Regions from separate parts of the Halobacillus sp. ABD4_316 genome, predicted to be linked through region 1. Evidence: riboswitches for the same ligand, from Rfam matches in the RefSeq annotation. Region 1 holds a riboswitch; the other holds the start of a gene.
What was found. A riboswitch is a leader RNA that binds a small molecule or an ion and turns the genes downstream of it on or off. The one in region 1 is predicted to bind S-adenosylmethionine.
Positions count from the first base shown of each region.

Region 2: linked by a shared signal. The riboswitch ahead of ACXAJH_RS12090 (methionine ABC transporter ATP-binding protein) and the one ahead of ACXAJH_RS09020 (O-acetylhomoserine aminocarboxypropyltransferase/cysteine synthase family protein) in region 1 are both predicted to bind S-adenosylmethionine.

Region 1 covers NZ_JBSWZA010000002.1:379,000-393,944, reverse strand. The annotation lists gene ACXAJH_RS09040 (NAD(P)/FAD-dependent oxidoreductase) at 1-258, opposite strand, end outside; gene ACXAJH_RS09035 (hypothetical protein) at 310-765, opposite strand; gene ACXAJH_RS09030 (FAD-dependent monooxygenase) at 807-2,024, opposite strand; gene ACXAJH_RS09025 (DUF2188 domain-containing protein) at 2,145-2,342, opposite strand; SAM riboswitch class I at 2,486-2,594, shown strand; gene ACXAJH_RS09020 (O-acetylhomoserine aminocarboxypropyltransferase/cysteine synthase family protein) at 2,704-4,404, shown strand; gene metX (homoserine O-acetyltransferase MetX) at 4,428-5,483, shown strand; gene ACXAJH_RS09010 (polysaccharide deacetylase family protein) at 5,536-6,885, opposite strand; gene kynA (tryptophan 2,3-dioxygenase) at 6,980-7,816, opposite strand; gene ACXAJH_RS09000 (DUF4166 domain-containing protein) at 7,831-8,475, opposite strand; gene ACXAJH_RS08995 (RQC-minor-2 family DNA-binding protein) at 8,663-10,189, opposite strand; gene rpiA (ribose 5-phosphate isomerase A) at 10,273-10,971, opposite strand; gene ACXAJH_RS08985 (response regulator) at 11,279-11,911, opposite strand; gene ACXAJH_RS08980 (sensor histidine kinase) at 11,911-12,948, opposite strand; gene liaF (cell wall-active antibiotics response protein LiaF) at 12,945-13,673, opposite strand; gene ACXAJH_RS08970 (PspA/IM30 family protein) at 13,755-14,393, opposite strand; gene ACXAJH_RS08965 (lmo0954 family membrane protein) at 14,410-14,757, opposite strand.
Region 2 covers NZ_JBSWZA010000002.1:1,033,835-1,048,779, reverse strand. The annotation lists gene sufD (Fe-S cluster assembly protein SufD) at 1-199, opposite strand, end outside; gene sufC (Fe-S cluster assembly ATPase SufC) at 218-997, opposite strand; gene ACXAJH_RS12110 (YuzK family famiily protein) at 1,237-1,377, opposite strand; gene ACXAJH_RS12105 (carboxymuconolactone decarboxylase family protein) at 1,604-1,969, opposite strand; gene ACXAJH_RS12100 (MetQ/NlpA family ABC transporter substrate-binding protein) at 2,036-2,878, opposite strand; gene ACXAJH_RS12095 (methionine ABC transporter permease) at 2,902-3,570, opposite strand; gene ACXAJH_RS12090 (methionine ABC transporter ATP-binding protein) at 3,563-4,588, opposite strand; SAM riboswitch class I at 4,667-4,780, opposite strand; SAM riboswitch class I at 4,945-5,045, opposite strand; gene ACXAJH_RS12085 (TlpA family protein disulfide reductase) at 5,144-5,563, shown strand; gene ACXAJH_RS12080 (thioredoxin family protein) at 5,696-6,004, opposite strand; gene ACXAJH_RS12075 (toprim domain-containing protein) at 6,014-6,361, opposite strand; gene gcvH (glycine cleavage system protein GcvH) at 6,490-6,873, opposite strand; gene ACXAJH_RS12065 (arsenate reductase family protein) at 6,958-7,317, opposite strand; gene ACXAJH_RS12060 (acyl-CoA dehydrogenase family protein) at 7,556-9,337, opposite strand; gene ACXAJH_RS12055 (acetyl-CoA C-acetyltransferase) at 9,354-10,529, opposite strand; gene ACXAJH_RS12050 (3-hydroxyacyl-CoA dehydrogenase/enoyl-CoA hydratase family protein) at 10,560-12,962, opposite strand; gene ACXAJH_RS12045 (proline dehydrogenase family protein) at 13,188-14,105, opposite strand; gene ACXAJH_RS12040 (hypothetical protein) at 14,303-14,566, shown strand; gene ACXAJH_RS12035 (spore coat protein) at 14,578-14,913, shown strand.

The DNA.
Region 1 (14,945 bases):
GTCACCGAACCATTCCTTTACCCATCCGGCCTCCACCCAGTGCTGGACTTCTTCTTCAAGTTCTTCTGTACGGACCGTGAAAAACTGGGCCCCGTGGTCCGCTCTGCCGCCCGCAATCCGGCGGGTGGCGAGGCGTCCCCCGACACTTTTCCCTTTATCGACAAGCATGATATTTGTACGTCCCTGCTTCATCAAACGGCGCGCGGCTGTTATTCCTGCAAGGCCTGCACCGATAATCGTCACTTCATAATGTTCCATCCTTGACCCTCCCCTTCTCTTGGGCTTCCTTTGCAGAAAACCCCATTCATCCTATATTTTTTCGACTTCAAGAACTTCATCAAGAATCGGATAAACCGCCTCGACTCCTTCTTCTGCCACCAAACAGGCGACACCGAGAGGCGTTTCCCAGAAAGTCTCAGGAATGGCCGGATTCTTCAAGCCGGCCGGCTGATACAACGAACGGTAAATCCGGTTCAAGTGATCCCTCGTTTCTTCTGCTTCCCTCGGTTTTTCTCCACGGGCGACCAAAAAGACCCAGCGCATCGACTGAAAAAGATTATCGCCCGGCATAAACGTGTATTCTTTAAAAAACTTCAATTGTTTTTCAGCTTTTTCTGTCAGACCTGTTTCCACAGCAAGATCGTCAAGATGGCCATGCAGATGGCGGTACACCATTTGGAAGATTCTTCTTTTTTCGTCCTGCATCACTTTATCTGTATAAATTTCCTGCAGCTTTTCGAAAGCTGATGTTTTCGACCATTCCATCTTCTCATCACCTCTCTTAACCATTTCGCCTTCAAAGGAAGTTAATCCTTCCTGAAACCGAAGGAGGAAGCTTCCCCTTCCACCGATTGATAAAAAAGAGGGAAATCCTTGGTGTCTTCTTTCAAATGCCGTCCCATATGAGGCATCAGCTTATTCCACGCCATAGGGTTGGCGGCGATGGTTTGAAACAATGCCATTTCGTTGTCTGTCCACTTCCGGAGCGATTGAATATAATCCAATGTCAGCTGAAATCCCGGCAGCAGCTGTTCATCCCTTCGACTCTGAAAACGATCCAGGGCTGTTTTCCAATCCACCCCTTCATCCATCTGCTGAAAAGCATCGGCCAGCAGAAAGGACTGTAGAAACGCATCATTGATTCCAAGCCCCGTACTTGGATCTTTACTGTGACCAGCATCTCCAAGGAGGACCCAGCCCTCTCCATAAGCATTCCTGAAAAAGTTCGGCATTCCGGGGGTTCCGATAATCTTTCCCTGCAGAACTGCCCCTTCCATCCTTTTCTTCATTCCGTAAAATTGATTAAACGTTTGTTCAAATGTATCCTGCGGCGCTTTCATCATGTCCGTAAATTCCCCAGGGTGGATTTCAATACCGAGACAATCCCGGTTTTCCTCCATTGGAAATACAAAGCCGATTCGTCCTTCATGCAGGAAAATCTCCGTTACAGGTTCGCTTAACGGCTCCACGCCTGTGTAATAACCGTATAAGACCGGACGAAGAGGCTTCGTTTCCCGATACTTCTCTGCTTCCGTCCAGGCAGCGATGTTCGAGTTCTTTCCATCCGCTCCGGCCACCCACGCTGCACAGGCCTCCCACGCTTCCCCTTCTGTTTCAAGGTGAAGCCCGGCAACGCGCCCGTCCTCTCTGATCAAACCTCTTGCTGACGTACGCGGCATAAAAGTGACGGAACTCAACGCCTCGGCCTGCTCGATCAGAAGAGGGTCCAGGACATCTCGTTTAGGTATAATCGTATAATCCGCTCTCGGTCCTTCTATAAAACTTTGGCCGATATACGTCCGCATCCGGCTCACTTTTCTCAAACCGGTCTTCTCCAGTTTATGAAGGATGCCCAGTTCCTCAAGGAAGCGGGTATGGGACATAAAGTGAGTAGACAGTGTGTCACTCGGAAACGCGGCTTTATCGATCAACAGGACACGCTTCCCCATTTTCCCGAGCAGGACAGCCAGACTTGCCCCAGCTGCCCGGGCTCCTGTAATGATCACGTCATATGTATGATTCATTCCGGTCCTTCCTTTCTTTCTCAACCTGTGTCCCATCATAATCGGTTTCACGCAAAAAAACTACAGCCACAGGAAAACAAGCATAGGAAGCCATAAAAAAATCCCCTGGACGGGGATTTTTTAAAAGGTACGCTCTTCTTCAACTTCGTGATTCTGGTCAAGGATGTACAAGCGGCTCGGTTTGTTCTTTTTCGCGATTTCTTCCGCTTTTTCTACAGCTGTATCACGCTCATCAAATAAATCTGTCGGAGCTACGTCCTCAATTTTTACGAACCATCCGGTTACATCTTTATTTGGTACTACACTATATTCCTTCATGAAAACATCTCCTTCAACATAGACTTAATTATCCATTCCCGCCCTATTATAGATTTAAACACCCTTGTTTCAAGCTGGGAATTGACAAGAGAGCTGGACCCCTTTATAATTTCAAACAAGTCAGATAAATTAAATATTGAAAACTCTTATCGTGAGCGGCAGAGGGACTAGGCCCTGAGACGCCCGGCAACCTTCAAGGAAAACTTGAAAAGGTGCTACATCCTACAGATCAGATGATCTGAAAGATAAGGGGAGGTAAGCATACATAAAAGCCCTCTTCTTACTTACAGAAGAGGGTTTTTCTTTTTCCCTCTACACCGAGGATCAGGATGTCCTGGAAATCATAAGGAGGAATGAAACAATGACCAATTCAAATCATGTATACGGTGATGAAACACAGCTGCTTCACGGTGGACAGGAAGCTGATCCAGCAACAGGATCGCGTGCTGTTCCCATCTATCAGACAACGTCATATGTATTTAATGATACCGATCATGCCCAGAACCTATTCGCCCTGGCCGAACCAGGGAACATCTATTCCAGAATCACAAACCCGACGGTCGATGTATTTGAGCAGCGTGTTGCCCTTCTGGAAGACGGTGCCGCTGCTGTCGCTACAGCTTCCGGGATGGCGGCAATCACGATGGCCGTCCTGAACGTTGCCGGAGCCGGAGATACCATCCTCACTTCCTCCAACTTGTACGGAGGTACGTATAACTTATTCGTCCACACCCTTCCCCGCTATGGTGTGAACGTTGTTTTCGTAGATGGGAACGATCCTAATGCCTTTGAGGAAGCTGTTACACCTGAAACGAAAGCGATTTTTGCTGAAACCATCGGGAACCCAAGCCTGAATGTGCTGGACTTTGAAGCGGTAGCGGATATTGCCCACGCCCATCACATTCCCTTGATTGTCGACAACACCTTCGCCACCCCTTATGTATGCAAACCGATCGCCTGGGGAGCCGATATCGTTGTCCACTCCGCAACGAAGTGGATCGGGGGCCATGGTACAGCTATCGGCGGTATTGTCGTAGACAGCGGGCGTTTTGACTGGAATCACGAAAAATTCCCGGGTTTTACTGAGCCTGATGAAAGCTACAACGGCATCCGCTTCGGTATTGATGCTGGACCTGCCGGCTATGCGGTTAAGCTCCGTGTTCAGATTTTGAGAGATATCGGCGCCTGCCTGAGCCCCCAGAACGCCTTCCTGCTCCTGCAGGGACTTGAAACGCTTCACCTGAGAATCGAAAAGCATGCAGAACAGGCCTATGAGATTGCTGCATACCTTGAGAATCATGAAGGGGTGGATTGGGTGAATTACCCTGGACTGCCGGATCACCCTACTCATGACCTTGCCCGAAAGTATTTGAAAGGCGGAGCCGGATCCATGGTTGTCTTCGGAATCAAAGGGGGACGCGAAGCCGGTCGTAAATTGATCGATCACTCCACACTCTGGTCCCACGTAGCTAATGTGGGTGATGCGAAATCATTGATCATCCATCCGGCATCCACCACCCATCAGCAGTTGAATGAGGAGAACTTGAAAAAGTCCGGTGTTTCCGAAGAACTTGTCCGCTTGTCGGTTGGTCTGGAATCTGTGACTGATCTTATACAGGACTTGGATCAAGCCATAGAAAAGGCCAATGGATACAGCCGCCCTTATAAGGAACAGCCTCATCCAGCGGAGACCGTTCTCCGTTCCTCTCTCGACCGGTCCAATGGGAACATCCGCCGGAAAACGATCGGCGTCATTCCTGATCAGCCGGGAGGCCTGCAGGAGGAAGCCTCCAAGTTGGAGCGGTTCGGTTTTGATGTGACTACTTTTTCAAAGGTGGAAGACATTCTGGAACAGAACGATCCAGCTTTCGATATTCTTTACTTTGAAACCCTTGGAGAAAACCAAACGGATCTGGCCCAGTCGGCGAATCCATCGGTCATCTGGTCCAAAACTGCTTCTTCCCTGAAAAATGAACAAATCCTATCCGGTGCGAGCCTTTACGAGACGATCGTTTCGATCCGCTCAGGACACCACTTATCTCAAACACTCGTCACTGTATAATGGCCAGAAAGGAGAATGAAAGCATGTCTTTAAAAAACCCCGCCAGCCAGACAGCAGCTTTGGAAACGATTGAACTGGGACCCTTCCATTTCGAATCCGGCGGACGGCTGGAATCTGTCGAACTGGCTTACGAACGCACCGGCCCGTCTCATGCTCCCGTCATTGTCGTCTGCCACGCTTTAACCGGGAACCAGGCAGCTGTGGGTACGGAAGAGCAGCCCGGCTGGTGGGCAGGATTAATCGGGGAGGGGGAGCCAATCGACACCTCCCTGTTCCAAGTGATTACTTTCAATGTTCTGGGAGGTTGTCACGGGTCTACAGGTCCCGCCAGTATGAATCCGGATACAGGCAGACCATTCCGTCAGCATTTCCCTAAAGTGACCATCCGGGATATGGTCCGTGCCCAGTATGAGGCTTTAAAAAAGATGGGCATTCATCAGGTCAAAGCTGTTGCGGGAGGATCGCTTGGAGGTATGCAGGCGTATGAGTGGGGGCTCCTCTACCCTGACTTTATGGAGAAGCTGCTGATTATGGCTGCCACCCCCTACTTAAGTGATTACGGCATCGCCTTCAATCATATCGGGGCGAAAGCCATTAAAAACGATCCTTTTTTCCAAGACGGGAACTACACGACGAATGAGTCCCTGCAGGGGTTTGAAATTGCGCGGATGACCGGCATGGTGACTTACAGAAGCCCTGCTCTTTTTGAAAAAAGGTTTGACCGGTCCAATGGAGGAGACACTTATGAAATTCAGTCCTACCTGGATTATCAGGGAGATAAAATCAAAGAACGGTTTGACGCGAACAGCTACTTGTACCTGCTTGATGCAATGAATAACCATGACATCGGGAGAAACCGGGGAGGATGGAAAGCGGCCGCCGCTCAGTATAAAGCAGACTTGATCACGTTCAGTTTTGAACACGACCTGCTGTATCCAGAAGAGCTGATTTCCGCTTTTTCATCGGCGGCACCGAAGGCCGTCCACAGGCATATCCCTACGGATTATGGTCACGACGGCTTTCTCGTTGAATTCGAACAATGGGGCCGTTTCATCAAAGATGAGCTGAATGAGGACTAGAAAACATAAAAAAGACGGGTAGACGAACACGATGTTCATCTACCCGTCTTTTTTATGATGGAAGATCACTGACTTTCACAAATTGAAACCCTTGGGAAGTTAACTGTTCCAGCACAAGCTCTACGACTTCAGGGGTCCGGCTCTCTAATTCATGGAGAAGAATCACTGAACCATCCTCTGCCTGTGAAATAATCTCTTCCGCTATTTCCTCCGGCTCCTGTTCGCTCCACTCTTCGGAATAGAGCGTCCATGGAACCGTATTCCAATCGCCTTTATAAGCCTTTGGAGGATTCTCGCCAAACGGCAGTCTCAATCCAGCCGTTTCTACTCCCGCGGCCTGCTTGATCACGTCCTGGGCAGCGAGGATCTGCTCATCCACCTCTTCCGGATTTAACCGGGCGAGGCGGGGATGATCCCACGTATGATTTCCGATTTCATGACCCTGCTCAGCCACCATCCGGGCCGTTTCCGGGTAATAGGACACCCGTTTTCCGATCATGAAAAACGAGCCTTTGGCGTCATACTTCTCCAGAAGGTTGAGAATATCCACTGTCCATGTTGGATGAGGACCGTCATCAAAAGTGAGAGCAGCTCTCTTTTCTCCGGTTTCCACCCCAAGGTCATCCGTTGAAACAGCCTCCACGGGGCTTTGCTCCTGCTCTGAAGAAGATGTTTCCGATGCGTCGGAAGCGGATTCCAAAGCTTCTACAAATTCTTTCCGAATGAGATCCTGCCCTTCTTCAAGTTCGACCAGTACATATCCCAATGTGCCGTCCTCCGCCTGAAGATAGACCCTCACCCCTTCTTTGGTAAGGGCCACATCTTCAAATGTTCCCTTATTCACGTGAAGAGGTAGATGGTAATGGGTGGCGACTTCCTCTTCCTTCATTGCTTCTTCTGTCAATGCAGCCAGTTCATCAAGCACTTCCGGATCATTCTTGAGCAGCTCGTCCAGCTCAAGCCTGCGTCCGTCCTTCTTATCAAAATTCATGACGGTCTGGTTTTGGATAACCTCGTTTCCGCCTACATCCATCGTTTCTATGAAGCGGACTACGAAGAAACGGTGATCCTGATAGAGCATCTCAAAGTCCACGTGAAGCTCATGGGATTCAGAAGCCTCCACGGATTGTTTATTCTGATAGCTGGCCTGTTTAAAGTCGGCCTTCTGTTGATTGACGTAATCAACAATCGTCTGATTCAATTGATGGTTGGTTGTCTGCGGATAGTGGATGGTTATGTGGTATTCATTATGCTCCACGAGTTCCGTCTTCATATCGATATCGTACATTGGTTCTGTTTCATCAGATGGTTTAGAATCATTTTCATTAGCTTTTGCGATAAATGAGCATCCTGATACAACTAAAACGACCAGCAGTGATATATATAAAATAGGTTGTCTCATAATTCTTCCCTCTTTATCTATTAGTCACACAACCTATTGTAACACAAATGTAACAATCATTTAATTAATCAGATATATTCAGCCTATTCTGACATTAAAAGTGGGTGCGGACGTCCCAGAGCTCAGGGAAAAAGCGGTGATCCAGAACTTTCTTCAAGTAGCCGACCCCCGAGGATCCTCCTGTCCCTTTTTTATGGCCGATGATCCGTTCCACTGTCTTCATATGACGAAAACGCCACTGCTGGAGGCTGTCCTCCAAGTCGACAAGCTTCTCAGCCAGCTGATACAGATGCCAATACTGATCTACATCTTTGTAGACCATTGCCCAGGCGGCTTCAACCGAAGGGTTCTGCTCATACACATCTTTATAATTCCTGTTCAGCACCTGTGGATCGAGATCAAAACCTGCTTTGGACAGCTGCTCAAGTGTCACATCATACAAGCTGGGATTTTTATAGGCCTTTTCCAGTCGATTGTGAAGATCTTTATCTTTCCGGTAAATCTTCAATACAGCATTCGTTTTATACCCAAGAGCAAACTCAATCATCCGGTACTGGTAGGATTGAAACCCCGAAGCCTGGCCGAGGTGATCCCGGAATTCCATGTATTCTGACGGGGTCATCGTCGCCAGTACGTCCCATGCTTGGATGATCTGCTTCTGAATACTGGAGACTCTGGCAAGCATTTTAAAAGCCGGCTGCATGTCGTCATGTTGAATCGACCGGATGGCTGCCTGGAGTTCGTGAAGCATCAGCTTCATCCATATTTCACTCACCTGATGGATCATAATAAAGAGCATTTCATCATGATGGGAAGAAAGCGGCTTCTGCGCATCAAGCAGCTGGTCTAAACGTAAATATTCTCCATAAGTCATCCGATCGGAAAAATCCGTATGCACGCCTTCACTGCCTTTCGGCGGTTGCTGGGTCATGAGTGGGACCTCCTTTAGTCAAGTACTCCACGCTGTGGGATATTGCGGAACGTCATCGGGAGGAATTCTGTGTGAACAAGCCCTTCATACATTAAGAGCGTTCCGAGGACAGGGTCTTCTGTATGGACGTGCACCCGTGTCGCCCCTTCTTTTTCTTCATAATGTTCATATACGGACGTCACAGGCCCGGTCATGCCCAGCACTCCTCCCACATGATTCGTTCTTGACTCCATATACAATCCGCCTTCTGAAGTAACGTGAAGATCAAATTCTGCCTCTACCAGGCCCGAACGGCCAAGATGATCGACAAGACACTGTTTTTCTTCATCATACCTCGCAGCAGAATCAAAACCGCGGATGGCATATGGGAAAAAGAAGCGGCGGATCCAACTGATCGTTTCTCTGCCCTCTTCATCTTCATAGACGTAATTTTCGAGGGTAAACGGCACATCTTTTCCACGCTCTCTGAAGAGAAGGTGATCCTTAACCCCCGCACTCATCAGCGGCCTAACGAACGCCGGAGTTCCTCGGATTTCCGTCATTCTGCCCTGTCCAAGGACCATAAGATTCTGCTTACTCGTTAATCCGTATTTTTTCTGCAGCTCAGGATGAAGGTTATGGAACTGCTCCCCGAGTGCTTTGTGGTAGATGGATTTCATTTGTATGCGGCCTCCTTTAAACTATCCGTTTTCCTGTTCTCCCCGTGCCTCGTGATGAATACACTAGGGAAGACGGAACCTTGGCTGTACATGAATTATAGCACAAGTAAACGCTTACGATTCAGCTGCATGCAGAAAAGAAAGACCTGCCCTTACAAGCAGGTCTTTCTTATGAAAAAACGTTGTTCTACATAACTTCCTCTGCATAATCACTGATTGCATAACCCTTCTGCTGCTTCATCAGCCAGCCCTGCTTTTCCAGCTGGGTGAACAACCGCTGAATATGCTTTTCCGGCCAGCTCGATAACAGACCAAACCAGCGTGTTTCATGAAGATAGAGACTTCTTAATTTGTTCGTCGGCTTGCCCGCGAGCATCTGGACCAGGGTGTGCACCGGATATTCACTGCCATAATAATAGATGAGGTCAAGAATCTGCTGAGTATCCGCATAAGTGATGGACCTTCCTTTGATGGTCAGAATGATATCCTCATCATTGTAGCGGACTTCTTCGAGACGCGCCTTCAGTTCCTCAAGGACATGCCGGGTATTCGGGTAGACATGCTCCGGCACGACCTTCTGCCAGCGGTTCAACTCCTTAAGAATACGGACATCATGAAGCTGGACACCTGCCAGCCACAGCAGCTCTGAATCGGTCCGCTTCTCCGGAATATGAACCCGGCTTAATTTGTCATACATGTCCAGTAAAGGATAGGCGGACAGGTCGTCTTTTCTGCGCTGATACTTTTCGATACGGCTGACGACAGCCAGGCTTTCATCAAGGGATTTCCTTGCGGTGTTGAGCTGTTTTTTCAAAGCTCTCAATTGGCCAAGCTGCTCGAGAAGCCTGCTGTTCTGTATCGCTATGTCATTGAACTGCTGCTCAATCGTCGATGTGCGCTTGGCTGCCCGTTCCACATCAAACTCTTCAGGAAAACGGACCATATCTTCCACCGTGTCATAATAAAGACAGAAATCACACGTTTCACAGTAGCAGCAGATCGTTTTCTCCCCGGCATCGAACTGTAAACATTTTGAATGGGGGCAGCTGCCTTGTTCCTGCTCGACCCACGCCTGTGGAAGAGCTCGGAACGGGCGCATGACGATTTCGACACGGTGCCTCCAATATGCGATGTCCTCAGGATAGTTCAGCACAGAAATGAGTGAGGATTGATTCATTGTTTCGACCGCATCGATGACGTCGCGCTTTTGATGAAAAAGCTGGACCATCGGATGCCGGTGAAACGCATCTGCTATTTTATCAAGCCAGTCTTCACGACTTTCCGTGCTGATGTGAGAAAGAAACAGATAATCATCCAGCACTTCCCCGACATGGTCATACAACTGGTCTGCGGACAGCTGAGTGAAATCTGTGTTATATAAATATTGATCTTTTAAAGGTAGTCCATGTTCTTCAGGCAGGGACTTCCATAAAAATAATTCTGGGCGCAGCAAATGTGGATGGATCCTCTCTTCCTTTTGAAAAGCTACAGGCAGAACTGCATCTCCGGTTAGTCCGAGATAATTCTGGATGGACGTTGTGTCCAGAGACTTCCTGCCGATATGATCCACAATTGCATCGTTAAGCCTGGATAATAACCCCCGTTCAAATTTATGTCCGATGGAACGAATATGTTTGTTCTTTTTCCCAATCGGCGCAAGTACAACATGAGGGTAGCGATGATCCTGGTAAGCAATCCTATTTGGCAGTCCCATAATGAATTCCCCTTTGAATAAGGATTTACTACTATTATAGAAAAAGTATTACGAGTTACCAACAAATATAAGTAAAATGGGCGTCAAACCGTTAAAATTTCCACGGGATACCCAATGAACAGTCCTGTTTCTATAACTCCAGGGATGGCACTGAGCTCTTTTTCCAACTCATCATGAATGTGTTGGAACCGCACTTCCAGCAGGAGATTTCCTGCTTCCGTGAGCACGGGGCCGTCTTTCGCCGCCGCCATCCGCAGCTGAATGTCCACACAAGGGAATTCCTGAAGCTTTGTTTCTACAAGATGCACAGCCCTCGGATCCACTTCAACAGGAACAGCATACTTTTCACCGAGTTTCTGAACATATTTACTTTCATCCACTAAAATATACGTTTTAGGGGAGCTTGCCATCACGAGTTTTTCAGCGAATAACGCTCCGCCCCTTCCTTTGATCAACCGGCCGGCATTGTCTACCTCATCCGCTCCGTCAAAACCCCAGTCGGGCTTTGCAGCTGTCAATGTTGTCGTCTTTAAGCCGAACAAGGCACAGTTCATCTCCGCTTCTTTCGATGTCGGTACGGCATAAACGTCCAGCCCCTCGTTCTTTACCCGTTCAGCGATCTTTTCCAGAGCAATGAAAGCCGTCGACCCGGAACCGACGCCAATCACCTGCTGATCTTCAACATATCCGCTCACTCTGGCGGCGGTCCGTTCTTTGGCTTCCCGATTGGATATTCCGCCAGCCCATACCGGTTTCCCGGCCAGCTGATTGTTCCAATTCATACAAATCACCTCTCTCTTTGTATTCCCGAAAGTCTCATGAAACAAGCACAGGTGTTAGGAAAAGTGTATCAAACAGGTTCCCCACAGATACAGCGACGGGGTAAACTTTGTCATTCTTTACGCCTCCTTCACATAAACTTAATGGAATACGACGGGCCGAAGTAAAGGGGGAAAAGCATGAGAAGACTCTATTGGAAACTGGTCATCTTCTATCTCATTCTGATTACCGCCTTTGTCTACGTCACCTACCTCCACTGAAAACACCCCGGCCTGCATGGCCGGGGTGTTCGTATACTCTTTCATGTATTTAATGGACAAGATCATGTTTGAATGCGTAAATGACGGCCTGCGTCCTGTCTGATACTTGTAATTTCCCAAGAATACTGCTTACGTGAACCTTTACCGTTTTTAAGGCTATGAACAACTCTTCTGCAATCTCCTGGTTCGTCCTGCCATCTGCCATCAGAAGCAGAATTTCCTTTTCTCTGTTCGTCAAATCTTCATGGAGCGCCCGTTGGTCGGGGTGACGCATCTTTGTCATGATTTTCCCGGTGACTTCCGGTTCCAGAATGGACCGTCCTTCAAAAGTGGCACGGATCGCCTGGGCAATTTCCTCTGCTTTTGACGTTTTCAGCATATAACTGACCGCTCCCGCCTCTAAAGCGGGATACACCTTCTCATCATCAAGAAAACTTGTGACGATGATAATCTTCGCCTCCGGCCACTCGGCTGTAATCCGCTTTGTCGCTTCAATCCCATCCATATGTTCCATCACGAGGTCCATCAAAATAATGTCCGGCCGGTGTTGAAAGGCAAGCGCTACAGCATCTTCGCCGTCCCCTGCTTCAGCGATCACCTCAATATCCGGCTGCGAGGACAAATAGGCGGATACACCAATACGGACCATCTCATGATCATCTGCAAATAATACTCGAATCATCAGGATTGACCTCCTTTAAGTCGGTGGGGCACTTTTACTTCCAACCGGGTCCCCTGTCCTTTCACACTGACAACCTTTAGCACGCCGCCCACTTCAAAGGCACGCTCCTCCATATTTTGGAGACCGTAGGAACTCGTTTTTTTCTCTTCCACATGAAACCCCATACCGTCGTCGATCACTTTCAAAATAACGGTTTGATCACGCTCCAGAAGCATAACCGAAAGGGTCGATGCCTTGGCGTGCCTCAGTGTGTTGGATACCGATTCCTGCAGAATCCGGAAGAGCTGGTCCTCCACACCTTTTTCTAATGGAAATGTTTCAATCGTCCAGTCAATCTGAAGCGGCACCTTTTGGATCAGCTCCTGAAGAAGCTCTGTCATTCCTTCCGCCAGCGTTTTATCTTTCAAGGGAACCGGCCGAAGATGGAGGAGCAGTGCCCTCATTTCGAGCTGGGATTGATGAATCATCCTCTCTACCATCTTCAGCTGCCGATCCACGCCTTCCCGCTCATGGTCTTTTGTCTCATTAATGGCTGACATCATCATGGAAGCGGCAAACAACTGCTGACTGACAGAATCGTGAAGTTCCCTGGCCAGACGATTCCTTTCTTGTATGACTACTTCCTGAAGGCTTTTTTCCCGTTCTTCCGCTCTTTCTGTAACCATACGTTGAGAAAGCTCGGCTTGTTTCACAATTTTCTCTTCCAGCTGTTTCATTCGATCTTCAATTCTTTTCACTTCTGCCAGATCCGCCGTGTCCGTCTCCAGAGGACTGCCTTTCACGACTTCTCCAAGCTGCTGTTCGATATGGGTAAGCTGACGACGCCAGTACCACCCCTGGGCCGTACCGGTTACAAGTCCCATAAACAGGGATAACAGCAGAATCAAAAATCCATACGGAAGATCGAGCACCTCTCTTGTCCAGAGCACTGACCACCGCTCTACCGGAAAAGCGGCGAATGTTACAGCGGTCAGGAGAACAGCAAATAGAAAGAACGTGAAAAGTCCCGACCCAATCTGCCTCTGCCAAAGGTTCATATCCGCTTCACCTCGAGATCACCGGAAAATATCGACGTAATCACCTTCACCCGGGGCTTATTTTCCTGATAATCCGGTGTTTGGTAATACGTCATCTGATTGAGCATTCTGGACTTTTTAAACTGAAAAATCGAGCTTCTTCCAATGATGGCGCTGTGAAGGATCGTCACTTCCACCTCATACGGAACATAAATCGTGACATTGCCTATAAAATGACGGATGGAAATAACGGATTCGTTCGAAGGAAGAACGGTCTCACTTAAATCGATAACCCGGTCGCCTATGCCTCCGTGCACATTCACATCCTGCCACGGATAGGAATGTGGGGGCGTCGCCTGCCGCCCAAAAAACTTTTGAGTGAATACAGGTTCTTCCGGAGGGTCATGCGGTTCCTGGTCCATCTCTCCAAGCTGAACGTTTTCCGGGTGCTGCTTCGTTTTGTAATAATGACGGACCGCCAGAAAAAGGATGGCCAGCACGAGAAAACGAACGGCAATCATACTTAGTACAGTCAGCCCGAGACTGACCGCCCCGATCCAAAACATGACTTTTCTCCAAAGCGGTCTATAATTCTTCCAACCGAAGTAAATCAGTACGGCTGAAAAACCGACAGAAAAAATGAGACCTCCGTTAAAGAACACTATTTCAATAATCAGGAGAATCACCCCCGTGATTAAAATCGTGTTCAGCATATCTGTTGAAATTCTTTTAAGCACAGCGGTCATTCCCCCTTCCTCTTATCCACCTGCGCCCTTTAGACAAAGGAAAGACGCAGAGAACTGCGCCTTTATCATACCATGATTTAGTTACCCCGACACTTCCTGCTTATTCCGGACCTTTTTCTCAATCTCTGCCATCTTACTGTCAAACGTATGACGGTAATAGGCACTGTTCACCTTATACTCCAGGTCCTCCATGTAACGGTCGATCTCAGAGAATCTGGAATACGGCTTGTCTGAGCCATCCTCCAGCACACGGTTCATTGTGTGATGCGCACGCGCTGTATTTTCACGTCCCATAAACGCCATCCGTTTCAAATGCATATCCTTTAGTTTATGCTTCATTTCCTCATACTTACGCTCAAGGGCCTCCAGCTGCTCTACACATTCTGCCTGAGACTGCTTCAGCTTTTCAGCACGCGATTCATATTCTTCCTGCTCTTTTACCGCAAAATTATGCATGGACGTTTCGCCGGCCTGTTCAGCCACATGCGCCTGATGCTTACGTTTCTCAGCCAGATCTGACGCTTTTTGATATTCCCTCGTGAATTCATCCTTCAACTGGTACTGCCTCTCCACCAGCTTCCGGACTTTTTCCGTCTCCTTTTCACTTTCTCTTAAGTACTGATTCAGCATAGCGGCCGGGTTCTTCTGTTCCTTTTGGTCCAATGCCTCATGAAGATCTGCCGTAATTGAATCCTTTAGTCGTGTAAATAGGTTGGCCATGTTTCCATCTCCTTTGTTATTTGTTCAACTCTGCCCATTGACGCTCAAAATTTGTAAATGGATCGTCTTTTTTTTCAGACGCGGGATCACGTGGACGGCTTGTCCAATTTTTATAAATCCAGTAAAGGACAAAAGCAGCAGCGACGCCGACGACCGCGTAAACATTGGAAACAGCGACGCTTAAAACAATCAAGCCGACGACCATCCAGCCGATCTTCCCGGCTGTCGAGTCACTTTTCACAAACTGCTTGAAAACGATATAAAGCAGCCACACACTGACACCAAGCAGAATCATCGGGCCAAGGTTCGCAATGAATAATCCAAGGGCAATCAGACCTGCGAGGAACAACAGAAACTTTTTCATGTATTTCCCTCCCTGCACTGTTCTTGTCTTTATCATACCGGTGCTGAAGGATTTCCGTAATGAGCCGGGGATATATCTTTATCTAAGACCAGAGGCTTATATCCCTTCCGCCCTCGTTTTCCATAGGAGAGAAAAGATCTATATACCTTCCGGAACCAAAGCCCTCCCATTCGTTTGTTTTGATTTCA
Region 2 (14,945 bases), 650 kb from region 1:
TATCACTCGTTACGTGATGATCGAATTCCGTGAAGTTCCATTTGGATATATTGGTTTTATCTGGTTTTGGTAATGGAAGAGATTCTGATTTCTCCAGAGCACTTAGACGAAGGTTCTTCATCCATTCAGGTTCCTGAAGACCCTGGGAAAAGTTTGTAACATACTCTTTGTCGTATGGTAGTGTGACTTCTACTGTCATGGTTACCCTCCTATCTTATTACGCGTTGACCGTTTCGTCTTCGATGCCAAGCTCCTGCTTGATCCAGTCGTATCCTTCTTCTTCAAGGCGCTGGGAAAGCTCCGGACCACCGGACTTCACAATACGACCCTGCATCATCACGTGTACTTTATCAGGAGTGATGTAGTTCAATAGACGCTGGTAGTGAGTGATGATCAGGCAGCCGAAGGAGTCGTTGCGCATTTCGTTGATCCCTTTGGAAACGACTTTAAGAGCATCAATATCCAGGCCGGAATCAATCTCATCCAGGATGGCAATCGCCGGTTGAATCATCATCAGCTGCAGAATTTCGTTACGTTTTTTCTCACCACCGGAGAAACCTTCGTTCAAGTAACGCTGAGCCATGTTCTTATCCATTTCAAGTGTATCCATCGTGTTGTCCATCTCTTTAATGAATTTCATAAGAGAGATTTCATCACCTTCTTCACGGTGAGCGTTAATGGAAGAACGCAGGAAGTCGGAGTTGGTTACACCGCTGATTTCACTCGGGTACTGCATGGCCAGGAACAAGCCGGCTTTCGCACGCTCGTCTACTTCCATCTCCAGTACGTTTTCACCATCAAGGATGATTTCACCTTTGGTTACTTCATACTTCGGATGACCCATGATTGCAGAGGACAACGTGGACTTACCTGTTCCGTTTGGTCCCATAACTGCGTGGAATTCACCGCCGTTGATTGTTAAGTTTACACCTTTAAGGATTTCCTGACCTTCAATCTCTACGTGAAGATCTTTAATTTCTAATGTTGATCCTGCCATAATGTATACCTCCAGTATCTATTATTATCGAATGTCCAGTCAGACTGAAAACAAACATTCATTCTCAATTTATTCTCATTATAATCTTAAATCATTTTTTATTTGTAATCAACTTTTTCCCACTGGTAAAAGGAGAGGGAAACCTGGACATTGATACATGTTCATTCTCACTTTCCTACATTAGTATAACATGAAAAAATCAGGTGACTAAAGCCACCTGATTGATTCGTTCCTAAACATTATCTATGCAATTGACGGTCCACCTGGGCATGCATTTTCTGAGTTTGTTCGAATTCACGCTGACGCTTTTGTTCTACTTCCAGCCGAGTGTCCAGTCTACGGCTGTACTCCGCATAACTCGTATTGTGAGACTGATGCATTGCCTTTTCCATTTCAGCGGTGAAATTCAACTGCAGATGGTCATTAATAACGAATCAACCCTTTCAGATTATTTACACAATTTAGGTTACCACAAACCTTTACCCTGTATAAAATCTTCTGAAACCGCATTTTCATTCATATGCGAACCCGCGGACCGATGTAAGCGTTTAATAATTGCATTTCCATTTAATACATTTGTTTTTCTTTAATTTTCTAATAATTCAATTAGTTAACGTTGTTCGTTAAATCACTGTAGGCGTCCTGGACAAGGGTAACAGCTTGACTGAGAGCTGCTCCGCCTCCAAAAGCTGCGGCGACTCCACAAGCTTCCATGATCTCTCTTTCCGAAGCTCCCTGATCGACACAGCCTTTGGTGTGGTAGATCATACAGTATTCATCCTGGGCCACGATACTGATTCCGAGAGCCATCAGCTGCTTATCTTTTTGTGAAAGCTCTCCGGCTTTAAAACATTCCTGGGAAAATTGACTGAACTGGTGGGCGACTTCAGGCATGTGTTCCGCAAAGACACCCATTCCTTCTTTATAATCATGTAAATATGTCTGCGTCCACGTCATATTCTGATCCTGCATGTTAAAACCTCCCATAAATAATAAGTGACTGCGGTTAGTATCAACCGCAGTCACTTATTTTATCCGTTATTCAGAATCGTCGGAAACAGGGATAACTGCTCCTTCGTATTCCTCTTCAATAAAGGTTTGAATGTCTTCAGAACGAAGGACTTCCACTAGCGTGTTCAGTGCCTCGTTGTCCTCGTCTTTGCTTTGAGCAGCGATGACGTTCACATAAGGGGAGTTTGTCCCTTCAAGGATGATCGCATCATCTTTTGGTACAAGGTCCGCTTCAATCGCGTAGTTCGTGTTAATCGCTACAAGGACTTCTTCCTCTTTGTTGTACACTTCAGGAAGGCCGGCTGCGTCCACGCCGGTATCAAACTGAAGGTTTTTAGGGTTCTCGACAATATCATTGACCGTGGCATCCACTTTTTCTACACTCTCATCCAGTTTGATCAACCCTTCTTTTTCAAGAAGTGTCAATACACGGCCGTGGGTGGATACAGAACGGCTCATGACGAACTCGGTACCTTCTTCTACGTCTTCAAGGTTGTCATACTTTTGGGAGTACACACCGATCGGCTCAATGTGAATCCCGCCGAGATTGGCAAAATCGTAATCATCATTATCCTGCTCTTGAAGTTCCATATAAGGAATCGTCTGGAAATAGTTTGCATCAATACGTCCTTCGGCCAAATCCTGGTTTGGAAGGATGTAATCCTGGTATTCCTCGATATTTAACGTGATCCCTTCTTCTTCAAGAAGCGGCTTTGCTTCTTCAAGAACTTCAGCGTGAGGAACACTTGTTGCTCCTACTGTAATTTCCGTATTTCCTTCACCGCTGGAGGAATCTTCCTCAGAAGAACCGCAGGCGGCAAGAACAAGAACGAATAACAGCGCAACCGCTGTTGTCCAGATTTTTTTCATGAATAATCTCTCCCTTTTGTTTTTTATCTTTTGTCCAATTTACGGGAAGCATAATCACCGATGAATTGGAAAATAAACACAATAATAATGATAAGCACCGTGCAAATGAAGACCACATCAAAATTACTACGCTGGAAACCGTAGAAATAAGCAAAGTCTCCAAGACCACCGGCACCAATCGCACCCGCCACGGCGGTATAACCAATCAGTGCAATGGCGGTCACCGTAATTCCTGAAATAAGGGCAGGCATGGATTCAGGCAGCAGGACTTTGAAGATGATCGTTGATGATTTAGCCCCCATCGCCTTCGCTGCCTCTACGACACCTTTTTCCACTTCCTTCAATGCAATCTCAACAAGTCTCGCGTAAAACGGAGCTCCTCCGATAATTAACGCCGGAAGGGCTGCGTTCGGACCGCGGATCGTTCCAATCAAGAAGTCTGTAAACGGGAACAGAAGCAGGATCAATATAATAAAAGGAATGGCACGGAAAATGTTTACGACAGAAGCTGTCACTGCATTGACCACTTTGTTCTGCCAGAGCCCTCCCGGACCAGATAAATAAAGCAGCAGGCCGAGCAGAATCCCGAGGATAAATGTGCCGGCTACGGAAATCAGAGTCATATACAACGTTTCATTTGTTGCTGTAATCATGTCTTCCATGCGTACGTTTGGCAGTAATCCATTAAGCATCCGGGTTCACCTCCACTTCCACAGAAGTCGAGCGTATATATTCGATTGCCCGGGCTGCTTCCTCATCGTCTCCTTCAAACTGAACAAACATCGTTCCGTAAGCTCCTTTTTGCGTCTGCGTGATCTTCCCGTGAAGAATATTCACATCCAGGACGAACTTCCTGGAGACCTCACTGATCAGCGCTTGGTTGGTACTCTCTCCTACAAAATGCAGCCGGACAATTTTTCCGGACTGGTACTTATCTTTGATCAATTTCAGAGAGTGCTCTTTTTCCTGATCACCCATCACCTGATCGACGAATTTCTTCGTCACTGGCTGATCTGGATGAAGAAATACGTCCAGAACATCTCCCTTTTCAACGATTTTCCCCTGCTCCATGACTGCCACCTGATGACAGATCTTACGAATGACATGCATTTCGTGAGTAATCAAAACTATGGTCAGTCCGAGTTTTTCATTGATGTCTACAAGAAGATCCAATATGGAGTCTGTCGTTTCCGGATCCAGAGCGGATGTCGCTTCATCACAAAGGAGGACTTTCGGGTTGTTGGCCAGCGCCCTGGCAATTCCTACACGCTGTTTCTGTCCACCACTCAACTGGGATGGGTAGGAGTTTCCTCTGCCGGATAAACCGACCAGATCGATCAGTTCGTTCACTCTTTTGCTCCGTTCTTCCTTTGGTACACCGGCAATTTCCAACGGAAAAGCGATGTTATCATAAACCGTTCTGGACCAAAGCAGGTTGAAGTGCTGAAAAATCATTCCGATATCCTGGCGGGCGATACGCAGTTTATTCTTACTGAGGCCCGTTAAATCCTGATCACCGACGTGGATGCTGCCCTCTGTTGGATCCTCCAGTCGGTTCAACAGCCGGATAAAAGTACTTTTACCCGCTCCACTATAACCAATGACACCGTAGATTTCCCCTTTATTTATTGTAAGGCTTAAGCCATCAACAGCTTTCACTTCCCGATCCTTCGTTTGAAAAACTTTAGAAAGATCCTTAATTGTAATCATGATGTGTTCCCTCCCATTCAAAAAACGCCATTCTGTTCGAGAACAGAATGGCGTTTCAATAACAATGTATCTTCTGTTCTCTCATCTGTCAGAGCTGTTATGCTCTGCAGGATTTGGCACCTTGACAGGTCGGTTACACCTGCTGGTTGCCGGGCATCGTAGGGCCAGTCCCTCCGCCACTCTGGATAAGAGATTTTAGCTTATTAAATTATTACTGCTTTAATTCATTTCATAACTACAAAGTGGATTTTAGCACTCTGCCACCAGCGTGTCAACATAAATGAGCCACTTTTCAGAAAAGAAGAACATCTGGATATGCAAAAAAGTCTCTCCTAAAATAGAAGAGACTTTAGTGGATCTCATCTATCAAAGCTTTACGCTCCGCAGGATTTAGCACCGTGCTTTTGCCGGTTGCCGGGTTTCAAAGGGCCAGTCCCTCCACCACTCTGGATAAGTTATGATGTCGCTGTGAAATTATATGTTATGTTAGCATGGAGTCTATACGGACGTCAAAGATAATAATCAGGTATATTTTTACAGTAAGGAGATGAAATCATGAAGGAACGTGCTCCTCAATTTGAGCTTTCTTATATAAATCAGCCCTCCACCTATCGTCTGAGCGACCATTTCGGAAAGGTGATCGTCCTGACTTTCTGGGCATCCTGGTGTCCTGACTGCGGGAGAGACTTACCTAAAAAAGAGCAGCTCTTTGAAACGATGGACAAAGAAAAAGTGGAGCTGGTTACGATTAACGTTCCCGGTCGTGAACGCAGCCCTGATGCCGGAAAGGAATATGCTGAAAAATTTCTTAACCAGCCTACCTTGATTGATGATGGGCGAAGCTTATACGATACGTTCGGCTGCAAGGGCGTCCCTTCCACTATTATCATAGATCAGGAAGGCAGGGTCCACGAATCGTTCGGTGATAAAGCTTCCTTTCTCGATATCGTCCAGTCCCTGGGGGAAATTGTTTAATCATCAAAACAGCGGAAGGCCTCCCACCCGCTTATCACTGGTCATACGGCCGATGAATAAAACCCGCCCTGTTTATGCAGGACGGGTTTTTTACCGTTTTTATCTTGTCATTTCCCGGGGAATAAAGGCGGGTTATAGATAGGGAATGATCTTTTCATACATGTGTGGGACGGATTGAAAAGCATAGACCTTTTCAAGAACTTCTCCTTTATGGGTAATCAAGAGGCATGGAACACTTTCCACTCGATATTGTTCCATCAATGCAGGATGCAGAGAGGCGTTCATTTCCGAGAATAGTGTTTTTTTATACATCTCTTCCAACGTTATCAGCATCTTGCGGGCAAGGTGGCACGTCCCGCAAAAAGGGCTGTGAATAAATGTCATCGTTTTTTCATCCGAGGACAGCACCCAGGCTGCCTCATTTTGTATTAAATTCTGCAAAGCTTCCTCCTAAATTAAATACATCGACTTCACGCTGAAATGACGGCTTAACAGGGCACGGGCGAGTTCCGGCTCGGGAGTAGCCGCCACTTCTCTAAAGGCTTTATCAATATAAATATGCTCTGCGTGCGGAAGTTCCTCTGTCAGCATCTTCCGTAGTTTAAAACCGGAATCATCTTCATCCACAAGGATATAGACCGATCGTTCATCCAGGTTATGTTCAAAGATCATTTCTTCCATTCGCTCAATACCGAGCGTCCCATGGGTACAGATGATTTCGATTTTCTCATCCAGTACTTTGTTCAATTTCTTCTTATCTGTAATCCCTTCAACAATCAAAATCCGTTCTCCATCCATCTTCATCACCTACTATATAGAAACAGACCATGCCATATGGCATGGTCTGAACATGATTAAGATCAAGCACGATCATGTCAGACAAGGAATCATCAGTCCTGCCTGTACAACGGGCTTACTTGTTTTGATTAATCTTCATCAATCATCGCTTCATATTCTTCAGAAGACATCAGCTGCTCAACTTCTGAAGAATCGCTTGGTTCAACAACAACCATCCAGGCTTTATCATAAGGAGACTCATTCACAAACTCAGGGCTGTCTTCCAAATCTTCATTCACTTCTACAACTTTACCGCTGATCGGTGCATATAATTCGGAAACGGTTTTTACAGATTCCACACTTCCGAAAGGCTCGTCTGTTTTTAGTTCTTCTCCCACTTCAGGAAGCTCAACAAAAACGATGTCGCCAAGTTCAGATTGAGCAAAATCCGTGATTCCGACTCTGACTTTTTCTCCTTCTTCTTTCACCCATTCGTGTTCCTGAGAATAACGTAGATCTTTTGGTAAGCTCATATTCGATTACCTCCACAGTTCTTGTTTTTGTTTAATGACAGTTATAAACATAAAAGCCTTCTGCTTTTATTTCCAATGTTCTGCTCATCGGCCCCAGACGTTTTCAAATTCATCGGCTTTGAAACCAACAGTGACATTTGTTCCATCAGTGACGATGGGCCGTTTGATGAGCATCCCGTCTGAAGCGAGCAGGCGCAGCATTTCTTCTTCATCTGCATCTTTCAGCTTTTCCTTCAGGTTTAACTCCCGATACTTCTTCCCACTGGTGTTGAAAAATTTCTTAACCGGTCGTTCACTCCTGGCCGTGAGGTCCTTCAACTCTTCCTGTGAAGGGGGATGTTCAACAATATGTACAGATTCGTAAGGAACCCCTTCATCATCCAGCCATTTTTTCGCTTTTTTACAAGTACCGCAGTTTGGGTACCAGTAGAAGGTAACAGGCATATGCTCCTCCTCCTTCCAACTTGTTACGTCTTATTTTATCACAATGGAGACAATCTTTTCATTGAAAATTACTTTTCCCTCCAATTCCTTTTTCATTCTTTTACATCCTTCCTTCTCTTTATTCAAATGCCTCCAAAAACACTTTTTCCCGGGAAAATTGAATGTCCCTGTGAGGAGAGGATCCCTTCCTCTCTACATGCCAAAAGCCCGCACTTTCAAGTGCGGGCTGGTCACTGATTTATACGTAATATCTTTCGGACTCAATTAATCCCTGGGCAATTTCCCGCTTCTTCGGAATGACGTTCGTCGGTGTATGACGTGTCAGTTTACGAAGAGCACCAAGCATCATACGCAGGGAGTCGCCGGTTTCAGACGCAATCAACGTTTCTTTCGCATGGGCCTCGATTCTGTTAAAGGCTTCCTGTACATACACCTGCGTGTAGAGGAGCTTCTGCTTATTCTTTTCTTCACCAGAACGATGGATGGCTTTCTCCGTACGAAGCAGGGCTGATTCCATGTTATAGATTTCACCGACCATATCAGCGATATTGACGAGCACTTCCTGTTCTTTATCGAGCTTTTCTCCGTACTTCTGAGCGGCAAGGCCGGCGGCAAGAAGTCCGATTTTCTTGGCATTTTTAACTAAATACTTCTCCTGCTCCAATGGCTCCAAACCAGGTTCTTCCGGCATCATCATCATGATTTCCTCCTGGAGTGTCTGAGCTTTTTGGAGGAGAGGAAGTTCCCCTTTCATCGCTTTCTTAAGCAGTGTACCCGGGACGATCATCCGGTTGATTTCATTCGTTCCTTCAAAAATACGGTTGATCCGGGAATCGCGGTACATCCTTTCAACTTCGTACTCCGCCATGAAACCATAACCCCCGTGGATTTGTACGGCTTCATCGGAAGCAAAGTCGAGCAGTTCGGTACCGAACACTTTATTCAAGGAGCATTCAATCGCATATTCAGCAATAACCTTCGCAACAGCTGCCCCGTCTTTCAGCTCTTCATCAGTAAGTTTGCCCATGCTCTGTTCAAACAGCCCGACGGTCCGGTAAACGGAACTTTCATTGGCATACGTGTTTGCGGCAACCGAACCAATTTTCTCCTGGATCAATGGGAACTGTGCAATCGGAGTTTTAAACTGTTTTCTTTCTTTGGCGTATTTCACAGACAGTTCAATCGCCCGTTTCGCTCCGCCAACACCACCGATGGCCAGCTTGTAGCGACCAACATTCAGTATGTTAAAGGCAATAACATGGCCTTTTCCGATGTCCCCAAGGACGTTTTCCACCGGAACTTCTGCATCTTCAAGAATCAATGTACGGGTGGAAGAACTCTTAATTCCCATTTTCTTCTCTTCCGGACCGGTAGATACACCTGGATACTCTCTCTCTACAATAAATGCTGTGAATTTGTCTCCATCAATCTTGGCATACACAACAAATACATCAGCAAAGGCGGAGTTGGTAATCCACTGTTTTTCCCCGTTCAAAATGTAGTGGGTGCCAGCTTCATTAAGCTTCGCTGTCGTTTTAGCTCCAAGTGCATCAGACCCTGATCCCGGCTCTGTCAGGGCATAAGCGGCAATCTTTTCACCTGTAGCGAGTACAGGGAGGTATTTATTTTTCTGATCATGATTCCCGAAGAACACAATAGGAAGAGACCCGATCCCCACGTGCGCACCATGAGTGACGGAAAACCCGCCGGCACGGGAGAACTTCTCCGTAATTAAGGATGAACTGATTTTATCCAGCTGGAGACCGCCATATTCTTCAGGTACATCGGCACCGAGCAGTCCAAGATCGCCCGCTTTCTTCAAAAGAGCGACAGAATGTTCAAACTCATGGTTTTCCAGATTCTCAATCTTTGGAACAACTTCACCAAGAACAAAGTCTTCAGCCGTCTTGGCAATCATCAAATGTTCATCTGTAAAGTCCTCCGGGGTAATGACCTGATCGGCCGTTACATCCTCGACAATAAATCCGCCACCTTTAATCATCTCTTTTAATTCACTCATTGGTTGAGCCTCCCCATTAGATTAATTCAAATACCCCGGCAGCACCCATACCGCCGCCGATACACATCGTTACGACACCAAATTGCTCGTTTCTTCTCTTCATTTCATGGATAAGACTCAGCGTCAATTTCGTCCCTGTACAGCCCAGCGGATGGCCAAGGGCAATCGCTCCTCCATTGACATTGACTTTCTCAGGATCAAGACCCAGCTCACGTATGACGCGCAGCGACTGAGAAGCAAACGCTTCATTCAGTTCAAATAGACCAATATCCTGAATGGACAACCCTGCCATTTTCAATGCTTTAGGCACCGCTTCAATGGGGCCGACCCCCATAATTTCTGGTTCTACACCTGCGACAGCAAAAGATCGGAATTTCACGAGTGGCTCGAGCCCCTCTGACTTCGCTTTCTCATGATCCATCACCAGAACGGATGCAGCGCCGTCGCTCATCTGTGAAGAGTTTCCTGCTGTCACGGAACCTCTGGTAGAAAATGCCGGCTTCAGCTTTGCGAGTATTTCCTGTCTTGTGCCGGGACGGACTCCTTCATCGACTGTAAACATCGTTTTCGTTTCCCTCACTTTGTGATCAGCACCAAGTTCTCGGTTTGTCACTTCCACCGGTACGATTTCGTCCTCGAATTTCCCTTCCTGAATCGCACGTGCCGCACGTTCATGACTCTGAACAGCAAAAGCATCCTGGTCTTCTCGCGAGATCCCGAAGCGCCCGGCAACCTCTTCAGCTGTATGACCCATGGACATGTAATACTCAGGGGCCTGCTCCACCAATTCAATATTCGGCTTGATCACGTGTCCACCCATAGGGATCAGGCTCATCGATTCGGCTCCTCCCGCAAGTGCGGTGTCACTGTGTCCAAGCATGATTTTTTCAGCGGCGTAGGCGATACTCTGAAGACCTGAAGAACAGTATCGGTTTATCGTAATCGCAGGAACTTTATGATGCAGCCCTGCCAGCCCGGAAATATTGCGGGCCATGTTCATTCCCTGCTCAGCTTCAGGCATGGCGCATCCGATAATGACATCATCAATATTCCCTTCATAACCTCCGGCTCTTTTTAAAGTTTCTTTTATCGTTAAAGCGGCCAGATCATCCGGTCTTGTATGAGCGAGTGCGCCTTTTTTAGCGCGTCCCACCGGTGTTCTTGCTCCCGCTACAATAACTGCTTCTTTCAATGTATGTCCCCTCCTCTATGTCCTCTCCTTTTAGTTACGGAGCGGCTTTCCTTTCATAAGCATGTGCTGCATACGAGCCTGCGATTTCGGCTCACCAATCAGGCTGAGGAATGCCTCTCTCTCCAAGTCCAGCAAATACTGCTCATCGACGAGTGTCCCTTGTTTCAGTCGTCCGCCAGCCAGTACAAAGGCCAGCTTTTCAGCAATTTTCATGTCATGCTCACTTGCGTATCCGCTTAAAACGAGAGACTTCGCTCCAAGAATCATTGTAGCCAGCCCTTGTTCTCCTGTGACGGGGACCTTCGTCCGCTTTGGTGCTTTGTATCCGGAACCGGCCAGACCAAGAACCTTCTGCTTGGCATCATGCAGCAGATGATCTCCGTTTGTACTTACTGCATCTCTTTGATCCAAAAATCCGTTTTCAAGAGCTTCTTCTCCAGAAGTAGATACTTTCGCCATCGCAATCTTTTCAAAGACACTGACGGCCGCCTTTTGAAGGTCAACCTCCACACCCTCAGGGATATTCCGCAGGTGTTTGATATACAGCTCCTTGTTTCCACCACCGCCGGGGATCAGCCCGACTCCTGTTTCGACAAGACCCATGTACGTCTCTGGAGAAGCTTGAATCGCAGCAGACGGAAGGCAGACCTCCGCTCCTCCGCCAAGCGTCATTCCGAATGGTGCTGCAACAACCGGCTTATCGGAATACTTCAATTTCATCATGCTGTCCTGGAAGTTCTTTACGACCATTTCAATTTCAAAGAAGTTGTAATCCTGAGCTTCCATCAGCATCATGCCGAGGTTGGCACCCACACAGAAGTTCTTGGCCTGATTGCCGACGACGAGACCGTGCCAGTCATTCTCATCTACATAATCCACAGCGAAGTTCATCATCTGTACAATATCCAGCCCTATCGCATTACTTCGGGAATGAAATTCGAGAGCAGCCACTCCATCACCTAAGTCAATGAGGCTCGCACCTGCATTTTTCTTAATCACATCTCTTTTCTCTTTCAGACGCTTCAGATTGATTTGTTTTTTATTAAAGACCTTCTCTTTGTACTCCCCATTGTGGTAGTAGTAAACGTTTCCATTTTCGTGTTTATAAAAGGATGGATTCTTATGATCGACCAGCTGCTCCACCCATGAAGGAACCGTTTCCCCTTCGGCCTTCATCCGTTCAACGGAAGATTCAACACCAACAGCGTCCCATATCTCGAATGGACCTGCTTCCCAGCCGAACCCCCACTTCATGGCATCGTCAATAGCAGAAATATCATCAGCGATTTCTCCTGCCAATTCTCCTGAATACAGCAGAACCGGTTTGATGATGGACCAGATCAAGTCACCGGCACGATCTCCTTCTGCCTGAACGAGGGTTTTGAGCTTGCGGTGCAGCCCTTTCTCTTGTTTGGCCGCCTCTGTTGCTTTTGTTTTTAATTTTCCACGCGGCTCATAATCAAGCGTTTCAGGATTCAACTGAAGAATCTCACTGCCTTCTGCTGTTTTATTTTTCAGGAAGAACCCTTGACCGCTTTTCGATCCGAGCCATCCTTTTTCAAGCATCGCCGTCATAAAACCTGGAACTTCAAAAGCTTTCTTCTCGTCTCCTTCCACCTGTTCATAGACATTGTTGGCGACATGGATAAAGGTATCCAGGCCTACAACATCAAGCGTACGGAAGGTTGCGCTTTTCGGACGGCCGATCAACGGGCCGGTTACAGAATCCACCTCACCGACGGAGTATCCTTTTTCAAGCATCTTCTGCACGGTGATGAGGAGGCCGTACGTACCGATACGGTTGGCAATAAAGTTCGGTGTATCCTTGGCTTCCACCACACCTTTACCAAGCACATCCTCTCCAAATGTTTTCATAAACGAGAGGACTTCCGGATCTGTCGCAGCCGTCGGAATCACTTCCAGAAGCTTCAAGTATCGCGGCGGGTTGAAGAAATGCGTTCCGAGAAAATGCTTCTTAAAATCATCGCTGCAGTCGGCGGACATGGCCTCAATGGAGATGCCGGATGTATTGGAGCTAACGATCGAACCGGGCTTACGGTATTGATCCACCTGGGCAAGTACTTTCTTTTTGATATCCAGGTTTTCGACGACGACTTCTATAATCCAGTCGACCTCGCCCAGACGGCTCATATCGTCGGTAAAGTTGCCCGTTTCAATCAAATCAAGATTTTTTTTACTTGTCAGTGGAGACGGCTTCTGCTTTAGGAGAGCTTTCTTATTCTCAACGGCTATACGATTCCGCACCGCTGGGTGTTCAACCGTCAACCCTTTACTCTTTTCCTGCTCGGATAATTCCCGGGGTGCAATGTCCATCATCAGCACAGGGATTCCTGTGTTGGCCAGGTGGGCAGCAATGCCGGCCCCCATCACCCCTGAGCCTAAAACTGCAGCCCGTTTAATTTTTTGTTTCATCATTTCTCCCCCTATCTCTTTGAATGAATACTCATTCATTTTACGGTCAAAAAAATATAGTGCTAAACCGGTATCTACGTCTAATATAAAATATATTCAGACATTTCGCAATCCTTTTCTCCATAAATCTTAAAAATTCTTCCAAGTCCATTTCGTTATGTTAGTGTATGAGCGTCCGGCCGGTTTTGATTAAAAAAAGGAAAGACCATGCGGGACAGCCCTTCCTCATCTTCCAAATACTCCTTTTAGCACGAAAGCGACGTTTGCCGGCCGTTCTGCGAGACGACGCATAAAGTATCCATACCAATCATTCCCATAAGGTACGTACACACGCATTTTATACCCTTCCTCCACCAATTCTTTCTGACGTTCCACTCGAATCCCGTACAGCATTTGAAATTCAAACTGATCTTTTGATAGGCCTTCACTCTCCACCAATTTCTTTGTATACTCGATCATTTCATCATCATGTGTAGCTACTGCTGTATAATGGCCGTTCATCAAGTGGATCCGGATAATTTTCTTTAAGTTGTCATCCACGTCTTTCTTATCCGGGAAGGCCACTTTGGCAGATTCCTTATAGGCTCCTTTCACAAGTCTCAGGTTCGGGGAATACTCATCGAGCGATTCTATATCTTCAACCGTCCGGTATAAATACGACTGGAGGACGGTTCCGATATGATCATATTCCTCCCTCAACTGCTTGAAAATCTCCAGGGTTCTGCCGCAGCGTTCGTAATCTTCCATATCAATGGTCACAAACACATCATTTTTTTCTGCCGCATCAAGGATCTTCCTCATGTTCTCCATCACAAGCGATTCGGAAATATCCAGCCCCATGGACGTCAGTTTAAGGGAAAGTTGTGAATCGAGATGATGTTCTGCTATGGCTTCAATCGCGGCGATACATCCTTCCGCTGCTTCTCTGGCTTCTACCTCACTGTCAATGAACTCGCCAAGGTGGTCAATCGTGACTGCCATACCCTGGTCATTCAAAAGCCGGATGGTTCTCACAGCATCAGGTACAGAAACACCAGCGACAAACTTACCGGCACCAAAACGGAGTCCATATTTTTTCGCAAGCTTTGTAAAGAAACGGTTTTTCGATAAAAAAAGAAAGAAATTGCGCATCACCTTTTCCATCATGAAGCCCCCTGACTGGTGGTGGGTGTGTTTTTTATAATTTTCAGAAATGTAAACGTTTGTGATTCTATCTTATCATTTTTCTTAATAAAGGGTGAATATTTTCATCTGATATTCGACAAATAAAACCCATCTTTCATTTATACTTCATCCTTAAACAGCCATACTAACAGGGAAAACATAAAGGAGGGAGTTCCATGCAGCAGAACCCGGCAACTGGGTCCATGCAGGGCGCACAGCCGATGGCTCAGGCCCCTGATGTTGTGACCATAAAAGATCAACTATACCTTGCGGACATGCTTTCCTGGAATTTAAACGCTTGTAAAAAAGCTCATTTTTTCGCTCAAAATTGTCAAACCCCTGAAATCCAGGCGGCGTTGGACGAAGCCGGCCAAATGCACCAGCGTCACTACAATAGAATACTGGAGCACCTGAATACACAGGCCAGTAAACCGAATTGAGGAGGGCCGTTATGAATCCGAACCAACCACAAAAAATTCAAAATCCTGAAACGACTGTACCACAGACACCGCAGATGAATGAGCGGGATTTCGTCAACGATCTACTGGCTACGGAGAAGTACATGACATCGTCGTACAGTACAGCATTGAATGAGGCGAGTAACCAAGCGATTTATCAGGATCTGGCAACCATCTTCAAGGAAACACAAGACTGTCAGAGAAACCTGTATAACCTCATGTTCAAACACGGATGGTATGCTCTGGAGCAGGAAGAGAACCAAAAGCTTGACCAGGCCTATCAGAAATTTTCCGGTTATCAATCACAGCTTCCTTATACAGTGCAGTAAAAAAAGCCCGGGGCCCCGGGCTTTTCTTATTG